DNA from 2 places in the Paenibacillus salivarius genome. Region 1 is predicted to be linked to the other one. Evidence: predicted binding sites of a transcription regulator. Region 1 holds the regulator's gene; the other holds the start of a gene.
What was found. Region 1 encodes Rex, which represses fermentation and respiration genes when NADH is low (regulators of the CRP and FNR family bind a similar motif). Its sites were predicted from a motif close to TTGTGAAATATTTCACAA; they were not measured.

Region 2: a site for Rex is predicted at 3,759-3,776, ahead of nirB (nitrite reductase large subunit NirB). Genes of this name have one in related genera too.

What each region holds. Positions count from the first base shown of each region.
Region 1 covers NZ_CP195592.1:2,511,801-2,520,707, reverse strand. Annotated here, with positions in the region: gene ACSFXJ_RS11395 (hypothetical protein) at 1-400, opposite strand, end outside; gene ACSFXJ_RS11390 (hypothetical protein) at 795-1,088, shown strand; gene ACSFXJ_RS11385 (cell wall elongation regulator TseB-like domain-containing protein) at 1,145-1,630, opposite strand; gene ACSFXJ_RS11380 (amidohydrolase) at 1,673-2,971, opposite strand; gene ACSFXJ_RS11375 (redox-sensing transcriptional repressor Rex) at 2,949-3,611, opposite strand; gene dinG (ATP-dependent DNA helicase DinG) at 3,650-6,511, opposite strand; gene ACSFXJ_RS11365 (tetratricopeptide repeat protein) at 6,661-7,287, opposite strand; gene panD (aspartate 1-decarboxylase) at 7,394-7,777, opposite strand; gene panC (pantoate--beta-alanine ligase) at 7,770-8,675, opposite strand; gene panB (3-methyl-2-oxobutanoate hydroxymethyltransferase) at 8,672-8,907, opposite strand, start outside.
Region 2 covers NZ_CP195592.1:2,337,264-2,344,106, reverse strand. Annotated here, with positions in the region: gene ACSFXJ_RS10440 (formate/nitrite transporter family protein) at 1-682, opposite strand, end outside; gene nirD (nitrite reductase small subunit NirD) at 809-1,147, opposite strand; gene nirB (nitrite reductase large subunit NirB) at 1,189-3,624, opposite strand; gene ric (iron-sulfur cluster repair di-iron protein) at 3,879-4,589, opposite strand; gene ACSFXJ_RS10420 (FAD-dependent oxidoreductase) at 4,765-5,334, opposite strand; gene ACSFXJ_RS10415 (winged helix-turn-helix transcriptional regulator) at 5,395-5,715, opposite strand; gene ACSFXJ_RS10410 (sugar phosphate isomerase/epimerase family protein) at 5,922-6,843, opposite strand, start outside.

The DNA.
Region 1 (8,907 bases):
TCTGCTGCAGCTTGTCCAGAGTTGCCGTGATCTCCGTATAAGCTTTATTCTCCATCGCCTGGGCGATCGGGAACATGGCTTGCTCCCAAACCTGATCCAGCTTCTCGGACGAGTTCTCCTCCACGGTCAGCTTCAATTCGCGGCTTCCGATATATTTTTTGCCATCCTTCTCGATTTGACGGACCAAACCTCCAAAGTCGGAGCCCGGTTCCAAGTCGAGTTTCAAGTCTACCTTTTTTGGGGTAATATCAGCTTGAACACTTTTTACCCCTTCATAGCTGTTCACTTTATGTTCAAACGGGCTCTCCACAGCCCACTGCTTGTAACCAAACCAACCTCCAAATAAAAGGAGTGCGGATACCGCCACACTCGCCACGACAGGTCCTACACGCAATTTCACGTCACAGTCCCCCTTAATCTATATTAATTGATATCATAGGTGATATATTAAACCAACAGAATTGAGTATATCATATTATATATACGATTTCTAATGAAAGTTGTGAGTTTATTTCAAATTTTTGATAAGTAATGTTGAAGCATGCCCTCACCTTTTTGGTTGACCGGAAATATGATATACATAAACGGGAACAGCCAGAGTATGAAGTATTGGCCTGCGGAAAGGAAAGGATAAAAGATGGACAATGACGAATCGAAGAGAATCATAACTCTAATTGTCGTCGTCGTGATCAGTGTTTCGTTTGTTCTTGGCATTGGGAGTCAAGAAGGAGGAGCAGGGGCACAAGCGATCGTCACTGTATAAGGGAAACATGAATTCCGCAGGGGGGGATGACATGCCTAAACGTTCTGACAACAACAATAATAATAACAACAACAAAAATGACAAGCGGCAGCTCAATAAAGCGGATTTAGGTTTTCTGTCCGGATTAACCCCTCAGCAGCTTGCGGTCATAACCGGATTGTTAAGTCAAGCCTTACAAGTGGATTCCGTACTTATTGATAAGGACCAGAAAGTCGAAATCGTATTAGGCGGCTCACTGCGGAAGAAAACGAAAGCCGACAAATTGTTAAAGCAATTGAGCGATGTTACTGTTGGAGAAATTCTGGATTCCATAAATAATTTGTAAAAAACAAGACCCGCTTACGGACACTCTTTTCAGCGTACGTAAGCGGGTCTTTCCGGTTATCTGTTCGGCAGCGTAAATACTTCGTCCAGAACGCTACCGTCGCTGAACCGGAAAAAACGGTAGAAATGATGCGCTTTTTCCTTATAAAATAGCTGCCAAACCAACTCATTGTTATAAATTCCAGGCACCAATCTGACGATTGTTATACCTGGATAATCCGTATGAATGATCTTCCGGATCCCCGATTCGGACACCCCTTCGGAAAGGGGCTTGACGATCGGCTCTCCGCCTTCCGGAAGCCAAACTATGATTTCTTGCCCGGATTCATCCTTGCCTTCGACAACCCAGCACACACTGTCCCAAACCGATTTCCATACCTTTGTGGAAGAGACGAGCCCGGTCTGTTCTTTAGCCTGCCGGACAGCCGCTTCCTCTCCCTGCCATATATCCTGCTGAACATAAAGATAAAAGCGGTGAAGGCCAAAGAGCGCGAGCGCCAAAATCAGAATGGAGATCAGGATCCATTTGGTTCTGTTCCTCAAGCCTCTCTTCCTTTCCCCATGAACATTATCATCCGCTACGCCCTAGCGGCCAAGAAGGCTTTCGAAAGCGGCCTGTGCTTCAAAACGGACTTTTTCCTCATCCAGCGTGAGGCACATACCGTGTTTTACGACTTGTTTGCCGTTGACCCAAACATGCTCTACGTCTTTGGCTCCGCCCGAGTATACCACATGGGATATATAATCGGTACGCGGCAGGAAATGGGCCTGCTCCGTATTTACCGCAATGAAGTCGGCTTTCATGCCTGCCGCCAATCTACCGGTGTCTTGCAAATAGAGCGACTTCGCCCCGTACTCCGTTCCCATCCGCAGCGCTTCCCGTGCCGGAATGGCTGTCGGGTCACCGGAAACCCCTTTATGAATCAAAGCTGCCAACCTGATTTCCTCGAACATGTCGAGGTTGTTGTTGCTGGCCGGACCGTCCGTGCCGAGCGATACCGTAACCCCGGCGGCAAGCAGTTCCGGAACGCGGGCGACGCCGCTGGCCAGTTTGAGATTGCTGCCCGGGTTGTGGGAAACGGCCACCTTGTTAGCAGCCAATATTTCGATTTCCTCGTCGTTCAGATGAACGGCATGAGCGACCAATGACGGACGGCTGAACAACCCAAGGTTCAGCAAATGCTGAACCGGCCGTACTCCGTAATCCGCCACATTTTGTTCCACCTCTGCCCGGGTTTCCGACATATGCGTATGTAGCGGCAAATCCAGGTCATGCGCCGCCTGAACGATTTTTTCGATATAGTCCGGCGGACAGGTGTAAGGAGCATGCGGCGACATCATCGTCGTAATCCGTCCGTCCGCCTTTCCGTGCCAGCCTTTGGCGAACGCAATCGCGTCTTCCAGTTTATGCTGCTGCACATCCGGCGGGCACAAGCCGATCACTCCGCGCGTGAGCACGGCTCGAATGCCCGACTGCTCCACGACGGAAGCTACCTGATCCATATGATCATACATATCCAGGAAAGTCGTCGTGCCGCCTTTCAGCATTTCCAAGACGGACAACGCAGTCCCCCAGTATACATCATTGCCGGTAAATTTCGCTTCCATCGGCCACATTTTGGTTTGCAGCCACTCCTGCAGCACCATGTCGTCCCCGTAACCGCGCAGCAGCGACATCGCCGCGTGCCCGTGCGTATTGACCAGCCCCGGGAGGAACAGCAAGCCTTTGCCGTCAAAGGTTTCCGCTCCCTCCACGCCTTCCGGGCGCTGCTCTCCGATATAAGTAATGGTACTGCCTTCGATCAACATGTAACCGCGGATGACCGGTGTTTCCCGGTCAGGCACCGCGAAGGTTCCGTCTTTAATCAGCCACTTTCGTGTCATGTTCTTTTAATTCCTTTCCGCCATCCAGATAGTAAGCCAAGCTCATAAGATCGGTTGTGAAATCGGCCGCATGTACGCGCACGTCTGAAGGGACCTTAAGAATAATAGGAGCAAAATTCAAAATCGCCCCGATTCCCGCGGCAACCAGTTGATCAGCCACACGCTGAGCCTCCGGAGCGGGCACCGTGATAATACCGATCCGAATTTGCTTGTTTTTTACGGTTTCCACCAGCTCATCAATCGGCTGAATCGTTATATTGTTGATTTGGCTTCCGATTTTGTCCGGAGAAGCGTCAAAAACAGCGACGATTTTCATCGTATCCTTCAAGTAAGCATTGTAGTTGGACAGCGCATGCCCGAGGTTACCGGCACCGATTAAGGCCACGTTGATCTGCTGGTCCAGGTTCAAAATCTGGCGGATCTTTTCGATCAAGTAGGAAACGTCATAACCGATTCCCTTGCGGCCAAAGTCCCCGAAATAAGCAAGATCCTTGCGGATTTGAGCAGGGTTTAAATCGAGCTTTTGACCGAGCTCCTGTGAAGACACCGTCGGGACTTCCCGGCGGCTGAGCTCATTTAGAAAGCGTAAATACACGGGTAATCTGCGCACCACGGCATCCGAAATTTTTTCCGACTTCATTATATATTTCCCCCTCATTGGTACGATTTGAACAACGATTACTGTCCGTCTTCGGCGTCCAGCCATTCCGATATGCGCGGAACCATCTGCGTAAGCGGCATATGCTCCATCTTCGGTCCGGGCAAGGAATACAAAAAGTATTTACCGTAGTATGATTCAAGGATGCGTGTATCATAAACAACCACGATGCCGCGGTCTTGAGAAGAACGGACCAGTCGTCCGAAGCCTTGCTTAAATCGGATGACGGCTTGCGGTACGGACAGCTTCATGAAAGGATTTTTCTTTTCCTGCTGAAGCCGTTCGCTCTTCGCTTCCACGAGCGGATGGTTGGGCGGCTGAAAAGGCAGTCGGACAATCGCGAGACACGTGAGAGCTTCCCCGGGGATGTCCACCCCTTCCCAAAAACTGCTTGTGCCTAGCAATACGGATGCTTCTTGCCCTTGAAAACGGCGGGTCAGCTTGGTTCGGCTACCGCTGTCCATGCCTTGTCCGATCACGGTTATGCCTTCATCCGCCAGAAGTTCCTTCAATGGGTCGTACACCTGCCTCAACATCCGGTAGGAGGTGAACAATACCAGCATCCGTCCTTTGGTTTTGGCCGCCGTATCCGCAAGGGAGCGTACCAGGGTGTTCACAAAGTGGTCGTCGCCCACGTTCCCCTTCACGCTCGGAAAATCCCGCGGAATGACAAGCAATGCCTGTTCCCGGTAATTGAACGGGGAGGGGAGCATCGACGTAATCAGCTTTCCCTGCTCGGAGGCATCCGTCAAGCCCAATTGGTCGATCATATATTGGAACGATTTATCGACCGATAAAGTAGCAGAGGTCATGACTACGCTTTTTTTCACATCAAAGAAATAGCCCTTTAACTGCGCGCTGACATCGATCGGAACGGCAAAAATTTGCAGCGATTTGCTTCGGAAATTGCCGTTTCCTTCGATCCAATACACGGTATTGATATCCTCAAGCTTCATGAAGAAACGCAAGGCGTCGCGTTCGGTTCCAAGATCCTTAAGCAGCCCGTTGATATCCGTGATCAGGCTTTCGTAGCCCAAATCCTGTTCGTCGTCCTTCAATTCGGCCAAAAGTTTTTCGCCTTTTCGCAGGACATCGCCCAGCGTGACGTAAATCTGGTTTTCCAGAGCGACGAGCGCGTCCCAACCCTTTGGTTTCTTGTCCGGTCTAAGCCGATAAACGAATTGGCCCGGCTCTCCCGGCGGAGCATCTCCGCGTTCCGGCATAAGCGCAAACAACTGCTCCGACAACCGGTCCCAATGTTCTTTCACATCGAGCAGGGAAGGATACAGATTGTCTATGACGGAACACCACTCCGCGGATTTTTCGGCGCCCGATTGCTGGAGCATGGTTCTCAGGTTCGGGAATTGCCCCGTTTTGCTGTCCTTATAAAGCCGTGTAAGCGTATGAACCACCGTGAAGTATTTCATTTGCAACCCGAGATGTTTTCCCGCCACATCCTCCAAATGATGCGCTTCGTCAATGACGAGCCGCTCATAGGCGGGAAGCAGCTGGTGGCCTGCCTGAATGTCCGTGAATAGCTTGGAATGGTTCGTAATGACCACATCCGCCACCCCGGCTTCATGCTTCGCCTTATGATAATAACATTTACGAAACCACGGGCAGGCGCGTCCCAGACAGGAATCAGATTCGCTGGCCACCGTTTCCCAGAAGTCTCCGCCGCGGTTGCCGAGGTTGAGTTCCTCGTCATCCCCCGTCTCCGTCTGCGCCAGCCACACAATCAATTGCGCGGCCGTCATCACCTCTTCTTTCGGTGTGGCAAAATCTCTTCTACTAATTTTATGTTCAAATTTGCGCAAACACAAATAGTGTTGTCTGCCTTTGAATACGGCCGCGCGGAACGGAAACGGCACGACCTCGGTCAGCAAAGGAATGTCCCTTTCCCTTAACTGCTCTTGCAGATTGATCGTATGGGTGCTGACCATGACCCTCTCGTCCTGCTTCACGCTATGATATATCGACGGAAGCAAGTAACCCAGCGACTTTCCCGTTCCCGTGCCCGCCTCGACCAGCAGGTGCTTGTCCTCGTCAAAAGCTCGGCTCACTTCGCCGAGCATGACACTCTGCGCTTCGCGTTCTTCATAGTCCGGAAGCTTTTCCTTGAGCCGTTCCTTGACCTGCTCCATGAACTGTTCGAACGAAACGTCCTGCAGCGGATTGCCAAGCATGGAGCTTCTCGCAGGCTCGATATCCATCCAGTCGTCTACCTGAAGCGCGAACTGACGGTAATACGTAAACCCGTCCGGACTTGGTTCCGAATTCAACTGCCTTTCCTGCAGCATCGCATCAAAAAACCAGCCCAAGTCGCTATCCTCCCCGGCAAATAAATCCGCCAGCCGTTGAAGGACAATTAAGGGTAATCCGGCCAATTCTTCCAGGCACTTCAAAAAAATAAGCGCGGTCGCAAGCGCATCGCTGTCCGCCTGGTGAGGACGTTCATGCTCCACCCCGAATTCGGAGGCGACCATGCCCAGCTGGTAAGTCGTTAACGACGGAAAAAAGATTTTCAAAAAATCCATCGTGTCGAGAATCCGCCCGGTAAAAGGCAAATATCCCGATTTATCCAGAGCGCTCTGTAAATAGTTGAAGTCAAAAGCCACATTATGGCCGACGAGAACGGCGTCATCCAGCAAAGGGACGAGTTCCATCATAACTTCATCCAGCTCCGGCGCATCTTTGACGTCATCTTCCGTAATCCCGGTCAGTTTCGTGATAAACGGCGGGATCGGGATGCCCGGTTTTACATAAGAATGAAAAACGCGGGAAACCGTCAAACTATCATCTATAATGGCAAGCCCCACTTGAATAATGACATCAGAGGACTGGTTGCCTGTCGTTTCAAAATCGAGTACGGCATATTTCATTACTTCATATGTCCCTTTCGTTCCAGTCTCTTTTAAAGCATAACAGAAGTAGGCCGTTTTGAAAATTGTTCACATTTGGGGCTTCCCGGCCGAAGGACAAAACAAAAGCGATGCGTTCCTGTTAGGAAACTAAGCATCGCTCCTCGTTCTTACAACAATGATGTCAGTTCATTCCCGTATTTCAGCTTGCCGGAGCTGTGCATGCACGCCTCCAGGTTTGCCAGCGGCTCCGCAAGCGAAGGGTCGTGAACATGGGCCAGCGTAAAATATTCCTTCGCTTTGGTTCTAACGCCCCGCTGCGCTTCGATGCATCCGAGCGCATTATAAATAATGGATCTGAGGCGTTTATTTTCGGTGCCCTCCAGCACCTTCCAGAAATGCGGCACGGCTTCCCCGCACTCGTCAAGATACATATGGCACATGGCCAGGTAAGTCCGAGCCACGGCACTGTCCGGAAACTCGTCGAGCACCGCGCGAAATTGTTCCAGAGCCTGGCGGAACATCAGCAGCTTGTAATAGCCTTGCCCTTTTACGAACGCACCGCATTTCATTTCGGGAATTTCGCAGCTGCCGGCCAAGCTGGCCCAGGTTTGACGGAATTCGGCCATTTTTTCTTCAAAGTTCAGCCATTCTTCAATGATGCCGTCGCTCATCGCTTTGAGCAGATGCCATTTCCTTGCCAGCTCCTGCTTTTGATCGCCGATGGCAACCGGGTAAAATTTTATGATATCATCCAACATTTCATTCATTTCCGCAAACATATGCTGAAACATCATCCGCATCCCACCTTTAACGAAAATGAAATCAGTGCGCCATGTATTCATTTTTTGTTTCGGGCGCCGATTTCATTCCCGCAGGCAGTAATTGCATAGCGGGCCTCAGTTAGCGGACGGTGGCGTGCAGCTCCTGGCTGGCCGTTTCAACCGGACGGTTGTTTTCATCCACGAACACTACCGTCGGTTTATGGGTTTTCAGCTCTTCCGCCGACATTTGGGCATAAGAAATAATGATGACGTTATCGCCGGGCTGAACCAATCTCGCAGCCGCTCCGTTCAGGCAGATGACGCCGCTTCCGCGAGGTCCGGGAATGACGTAGGTTTCCAACCGAGCCCCATTATTGTTGTTAACGATTTGCACTTTTTCGTTTTCAAGCAAATCGGCCGCTTCCATCAGGCTTTCGTCGATCGTAATGCTGCCGATATAGTTCAAATTCGCTTCGGTGACCGTAGCCCGATGAATTTTTGATTTCATCATCGTTCTATACATGGAGATTTTCCCCCTTCTTCGTTAAAAGGACATTGTCGATCAAACGCGTTTTCCCGAATTTTACCGCCAGCGCCACCAAAACGTCTCCTTCAACATCCCGAAGGGAGGCGTTTTCTTCCACCGCGCCTAGCGCCGGAAAATGCACGATTTCCACATAATCGATGACGGCCAGCGGCTCCGCCATAATCGCTTCCTCAATCGCTTTGCGCGCCTCGCCTGTGATGATTCCGTCTCCCGCTGCCACGGAGGCCTGCAGTCGAAGCAAGCTTCTTGACAGAACAAGGGCCGCTTTGCGTTCTTCGTCGCTTAAATAGACGTTTCGCGAGCTCAACGCCAGTCCGTCGCTTTCGCGTACGATCGGGCAAGGCACGATGCTGACATCAAAGTTGAGATCCTGAACCATTTGAGCAATCACGGCCGCTTGCTGGGCATCTTTTTGTCCGAAATAAGCGTTCGTCGGCCCCACGATGTGAAGCAATTTGCCCACTACCGTCGTCACGCCGTCAAAATGTCCCGGTCTTGAGGCACCGCACAGCCCTTCCGTCAAGCCCTCGACTCTGATTTTAGTCTTGGTCGGCTGAGGGTACATTTCTTCCACGCTCGGCAAAAAGACCGCGTCCACCCCTTCACGTTCGGCGAGCGCCAAATCCTTCGCCTCATCCCGCGGATAACGCTCGAAATCTTCATTCGGACCGAATTGGATCGGGTTGACGAAAATGCTAAGCACCACGATCTCGTTTTCCTGCCGTGCCCGGCGGAGCAGGCTGGCATGGCCTTCATGCAAATATCCCATGGTAGGGACAAGACCCGTTTTCGGAAACTTCCCTTCCCGGGCGCCGCGAACTCTTTCTTGTTTCAAAAATGTTTTCAAGGCTCCGATTTCCCTGAATACGTTCATTGACCGGCTTCCACCTTCCCTTTTCCGTATAACGATTCAAGCACGCCATCTTCGGCGGAGAACACGTGTTTTTCTTCCGGAAAAGCTTTATTTTTCACATCATTCACATACTCTGCGATCCCGGTGCGAATTTGGGCACCGATGTCGGCATACGTTTTGACGAATCGTTTCTCGCGGTATTCCGGAGTGTATTTCAGCAAGTCGTGGAAAACAAGCACCTGCCCGTCCACGC
Region 2 (6,843 bases), 180 kb from region 1:
ACCAGCCGGCCAAGCTGACCGTATCCGGATGGTTCGGCAGCAGCACGGACAGACTGAGCAGGGTCATGTTCGCTACGCTGTGCTCATATCCGCTTGCGATGAAGGCATACAAACACCACCAGATCAGGACGAGTTTCGCGATATCCTCTTTGGCCCGGTTAGCCATCCATAGCGCCAAACAAACAAGCCAGTTACACAAAATGCCGCGGAAAAAGAGCTCCATGACCGGCGCGCCCATCTTCTTGGCGGAAGCGGCAAAGATCAAGTGTTCGGGAGCGGCTGTTTTAAAGAGCCCTGAGCCTACGATGAGCAGGCAAAGGACCACCGCCCCCGCCAAATTTCCGAAAAACACGATTCCCCAGTTTTTGAGCGTATCCTTGATCGTCGTTCGCCCCGCCAGGGTGCTCGCCGTAAAAAACATATTGTTCCCCGTAAAGAGCTCGGAACCGGCGAACACGACCAGCGTGAGGGCGAGCCCGAAGGACATGCCCATCACCATCGTTTGGAACGGCGATTTTGCCGCCGCGAGCGGTCCGCCGACGCTGAAAATCAGAATGATCCCAAGGCCGACATACGCCCCTGCCAACATAGCGGATACAAGATACCGGGATAGACTTTCATTCATTTTTTCTTTTTTCTTGACTGCCGCTTCTACGATGGCTTCCACATTTTGCGTGAACATCCGTAATCCTCCCCTAACTCTCCCAAGCGTTTTGGTCTATATCAAGAAGAAGCATTGAATCGGATGCGGCCCTTGCCTGATCTCATTCATTAGTTCCTCTTGAATGGACTTTTTTATTTAAAATTGTTATACGGCCTGGAGTTCATGGGCACCGATCCAAACCTGCCCGTCTTCCACCTTGACCGGAAACATGTGAGCCTGGCCGGTATCCGGCGCCTGTACGAGGCCGGTCGTCAAATCGATTTTCCAATCGTACAATGGGTCGTACAAATAATGTCCCGATACGATCCCTTCCGCAAGCGGTCCGCCCTTCGGGTGCGGATTTTGATTCAGCGCCGCAAATACCCGTCCGTCGGATAACCGGAAGACGGCGATTTGCCGCCCTCCGAGTTCAACCACCCTGCCGATCTGCACCAGAAATTGATCCAAAGCTCCTGCCGGGTAAAATTCCGTTCCTTTTTCCATACTCATGTCCATTACCTCTCTTCCCGCTTCATATGGTTTTATTACAGTTGATTGCTCATTTCGAGACGGCCGAACAATTTTTGGCGGTTTTCGTCATCACGCAGCATCTTCTTCCAAGGATCCTCGACTTGCTTCAGCGCAAACTCGATGCGATCCATGAGCGCTTTGCGGTTTTCCGCGTTATCGACGACAGCGGCCTTGATTTGGTCCAATCCGACCCGTTCCACCCACTCCGACGTTCTTTCCAGGTAGTTTCCGGTTTCACGGTAGTATTGCATGACCGCACCGACGATTTCGATCAGTTCATCATCGGTCTTCACTTTGCAGAGCGAATCCGCCAAGCGGGCTTTGATCCCGCCGTTGCCGCCGACAAAGATTTCCCATCCGCCGTCGTTGCCGACGATCCCGATGTCTTTCGTGCACGATTCCGCGCAATTCCGAGGGCAGCCGTTAACCGCAAGCTTGAATTTAGCCGGGAAGTCCAGCCGTTCGAATTTGCGTTCCAGCGTTGCGCCCATTCCCATCGAATCTTGGGTGCCGAAACGGCAGAACTGCGAGCCGACGCAGGTTTTAACCGTACGCAACGATTTTGCATAGGCATAACCCGATGGCATATCCAGCTCTTCCCATACTTTCGGCAAATCCTCTTTCTTCACGCCGATCAGGTCAAGCCGTTGTCCGCCGGTCACTTTGACGACCTTCACATCGTATTTCAGCGAAATGTCGGCGATCTTTTTCAGTTCTTCAGGCGTGGTCACGCCGCCGTACATCCGGGGAACGACGGTATAGGTTCCGTCCTTCTGGATGTTTGCGGCCATCCGTTCGTTGACGAAGCGCGATTCCTTCTCGTCTTCGTGCGTATCCGGGTACAGCATGCCCAAGTAGTAGTTGATGGCCGGACGGCATTTCGAGCAACCTTCCGGTTGGCTCCATCCGAGCACGTTCATGACTTCTTTCGTCGTTTGCAGCCCCTTGGCCGTGATCTCGGCGACAATTTCATCGCGGCTTAACGTCGTGCATCCGCAAATCCCTTGTTTGGCCGCCGATTTGAAACCATCCCCAAGCACATACTGGAGAATTTGCTCGACGACCGGTTTGCAGCCGCCGCACGAACGGGTTGCTCCGGTGCACGCTTTAATTTCATCGACAGTGGTCAATCCCTGGTTCGTGATCACATCCACGATGGCCCCTTTGGTAACTCCGTTACAGCCGCAGACGATTTCTTCGTCCGGCATCGTTTCGACCGAGGTTGCCTTTTTGGCTCCGCCGCCGCAGCAGCCCGTTCCCATCAGCGATGCGTACAGCTCATCCGTCATGACGGTTTTATTTTTGATCAGCTTTTGCAGCTCCGCCGAATCCGTAATGTCGCCGAACAACACGGCCCCAACCATTACGCCGTCTTTAAGCAATATTTTTTTGTAGGTACGTTTCCAGTCGTCTTTGTTCGCGATCACCGTATGCTCCGGTCCGTCGATAAATTCGCCGGTCGAGAACACGTCGACGCCCGAAATTTTCAGTTTGGTCGACATGACCGATCCTTCATACGGAGCGGTCTCGACTCCGCTAATGTGTTTGGCCAATACCATGCCTTGCTCGAACAAAGGAGCAACCAGACCGTAGCAAACGCCGCGGTGCTCGGTGCATTCGCCGACCGAATAAACGCCTTCCATCGACGTCTGCATGTAATCGTTGACGATGATGCCGCGGCCCACTTCGATTCCGCTATCTTTGGCTACCGCCACATTCGGCTTGATCCCGACGGCCATGACGACAAACTCGGCCGGAAGCTCGCTGCCGTCGGCAAACCGGAGTCCTTGCACGCGATCGTCGCCGTAGATTTCCTTCGTTTGCGCCTGCATTTTAAATTTGATGCCCTGACGTTCCAGCTCCGCCTTCAGCATCGAAGCGGCTTGATGGTCAAGCTGGCGTTCCATCAAATCTTCCATAAGATGGACAACCGTTACATCCATCCCGAGCTGAACGAGGCCTTTTGCCGCTTCCAGCCCAAGGAGTCCTCCGCCGATGACGGCAGCGGTTTTGCATGTTTTTGCCGCTTCCAGCATCCGGTTGCAGTCCGAAATATCGCGGAAACCGACGACGCCATCTTTGTCGCTGCCCGGAATCGGCAGAATGAACGAGTTCGAACCGGTTGCGATCAATACCTTGTCATAAGGTACCCGCATGCCGTTCTCCGTGACGACTTCTTTGGCCTGCTCATCGATTTTGGCCACCGTCGTACCGGTATGGAGCGTAATATCGTTATCGCGGTACCAGTTCAAATCGTTCAGGACGATATCGTCGATCGTTTTGCTGCCTTCAAGCACATACGACAGCATGATCCGGTTATAGTTCGGATGCGGTTCACTGCCAAAAACCGTAATATCAAACTTCTTCGTCAATTTCAAAATTTGTTCGACGGCGCTGATGCCCGCCATCCCGTTGCCGATCACCACTAGTTTTTCTCTATCTGTTCCCATGCTGGAAGTCCTCCTTCAATATCGGGTGTTCATTTTTTCACATAATTGGTGTCAATGTTTCATTGGATCGTCTTGTTTTATGCTCCTATTATATATTTAAAAATCGAAGTATATTGTGATCTATTTCACACTAAATGTGAATTTTATCACAATAATATTCAAAAATTTCATGTGTTTCCCTATTGAAAAACACATGACTTTCCCCTTCCCCTTATTGAAGGGGGGGACAAAAGCATCCGAATTTTCTCTTGCTCTTAAACAGCCACATACCGTGGAAACAGAATATTGTTCTCCAGATGGATGTGCGTGAACGTCATTCCTTCCAGTTCTTCCAGACGAGCATATGTCGCACGGTAGGTCGTGCATGCATGGCCCGGCGGCTGGAAGTCTCCCGTAATTTCCCGAAGACGCTTCAAAATCTTGCCCGCTCCCTCATGCTCATCCTCGAGTTCCTCAATTGCGGCACGTAATTTGACCAGTACTTCCGGCTCTTGCCCGGATTCCCAATTGATCATTTTCGGAAACACTTCGGCTTCCTCTTTCGCGGTATGCTCAAGCAGCTCATTGCTCAGCTCCGTGTACAACTGCGCCATTTCCAGCAAGTGCGGATCATGGTCCCCATGAACGCGCGCCACTTTCAATACGCTTTTGTAAAGCTCAGGAAGCTCCTCCCGCAAGAATGCGTGATGTTTGTTTACGATATGGCTAACCAGCTCTTCGGAGCCCGCCTCCTCCCACGAATCCCGCTCTCCCGCTTCGGGATGATCGGCGACCAGCTGTCTCAATCCGGACAAGAGTTCCTCGATATCGATTCCTCTTTCTTCGGCAGCCTCCAGGAGTGGACGGTTTCCGCCACAGCAAAAATCAATTTTCCGGCGGCGGAAATAATCCGCGGATTTCGGAAATTGCAGCACGATATCCCGGATCAAATCATTACCTTCAAAATGCAGGTTACGTTCGGCCATGGACCTTCTCCCTCCTGTTCTCTTTGATGGATCGTACTTTCGCTATTTTCAGCCTACCGCACATACGATTTTGAATTTGTGATTCCAATCACTTGCCTTGTGTCAAAATATGCAAAAAAACTTCCCATGAGACTTTTCTCGCTGGGAAGTTCCGAAAAATAATTCATTCAAGGTATTAAGACTTCAATACATCGTGATCCACGTAGCGTTCTCCGTTCAGCTCGCTGATCAGCTCGATCGCTACCCTCGCGCCGTCGCCGGCCGTGATAATGGTGTGAACGCTTACACCTGCGGCCGTACCTGCCGCCCAAATCCTAGGCTTACTCGTGCGCCCGTACCCGTCCGTTTCAATTACGGTTTTGATTCGCGGTTCTCTTCCTTCCTTGAGATCAAGGCCGATCGAACCCGCCAAATCCGTCAGCGCTCCGGTCGCCAGAATGACGTGGGAAGCCTCGTAGCTGCGGCCGGATTCCGTCTTAACGGTAACGGCGCTGCCGCCATTCGCATCCACGACGGTCACTTTTTCCTCAATGAACTTGGCTCCGAACTTTTGAGCCTGCTCCTTGCCGATTTTCAGCAAATCGGGTCCGGAAATATCTCCTGCTCCATAGTGGTTCTCAATCCAGGCCCGCTTCGTCATGCTTGCATTGCTGTCAAGAACAAGGGTTTCCTTCCCTGCCTTGGCCAAAAACAAAGCCGCACTCGCTCCAGCCGGTCCCGCTCCGATTACGATTACCTCAGCCACAAGTACACCCGCTTTCTATATTATTCGTGCCGCTCCGCTACGGGATAACGGCACGTGACTTCACTCGATCCATTGCTCCGCCCAATTTTGTACCTGCTCCATGACGGGGCTTAGCGCTCTCCCTTTTTCCGTCAGCTCGTACTCGATCCGGACCGGGGTTTCGGGATATACATGCCGCACGACAATGCCTTCGTTCTCCAAATCCTTCATGCGTTCGGACAGCATTTTATCGCTCATTGCCGGAATTCCGTTCGAGATATCCTTGAACCGCTTTGGACCGCTCATCAACGTGCGGATGATGAGGCCGTTCCAGCGTTTCCCCAAAATCACGAACGCGGACTCAAAGCGAGGACACATCGCAAAGTGATGATCTTCTGCCATTTGCTTTCACCTCTAATTAAAACCGATTTTACGCGGATGCATTAGCTTACAATTTGTTAGTATATTACATCATAGCACATTTTCGCGTAAATGAACACTCGGACATTTTTCCATAATTACCCTTCATTATACATGAATTCAATCGAGATGAAAAAGCGGCTGCCGGACGGCAGCCGTTAATGCAAATATATTCGCGATGCGGCAAGTTATACCCACCACATATCCGTACTCGAATCTTCGATCAAAATTTGCTGGAGATTTTTTACCGCTTTCGTGAAGCCTTCTTCGACCGACATCAGTCCGTCTTCATGCTCGATGCTCACGACATAATCATATCCGTGAAGCCGTAAAGCGCTGATGATATCGGCCCATGTTTTCATGTCATGCCCGTATCCGACCGTCCGGAATTGCCATGCGCGATCGAGCATATTCGTATACGGCTGCATGTCGGTAATACCGTACCGGTTCACGTTGACGGGATCGATCGAAGTATCTTTGGCATGGAAGTGATGAATCGCTCCTGCCCGGCCGAGAATGGAAACGGCCTGCACCGGATCGATGCCCTGCCACCACATATGGCTCGGGTCCAGGTTGGCACCGATCGCTTCGCCTGCGGCTTCGCGGAGCCGGAGAAGCGTTGCAGGGGTATGCACGGAGAAGCCGCCGTGCAGCTCCAGACCGATTTTCACATGATGATCGGCCGCGTATTTGCCCCATTCCGTCCAATAAGGAATAACTTTGTTGTTCCATTGCCAATCCAAAATTTCCTGATAATCGTTAGGCCAAGGAGCGACCGGCCAATTCGGATACTTCGCGTCTTCGTGATCGCCAGGGCATCCGGAAAACGTGTTTACGACCGGCACTTCCAGCAATTCCGCCAATTGGACGGTCTTCACGAAATTATCGTGAAATTCCTTGGCAACCGCTTTTTGCGGATGAAGCGCATTGCCGTGGCAGCTCAGAGCGCTGATCATGAGTCCACGGGATTCTACCGCCTTTTTGAATTGATCGCGAGCGGACTTATCATTAAGCAGGACATCCGGATTGCAGTGAGCGTTGCCCGGGTAGCTGCCCGTTCCGATCTCAACCGCTTTCAATCCCTGTGCCGCAATCAAATCCAATGCTTCC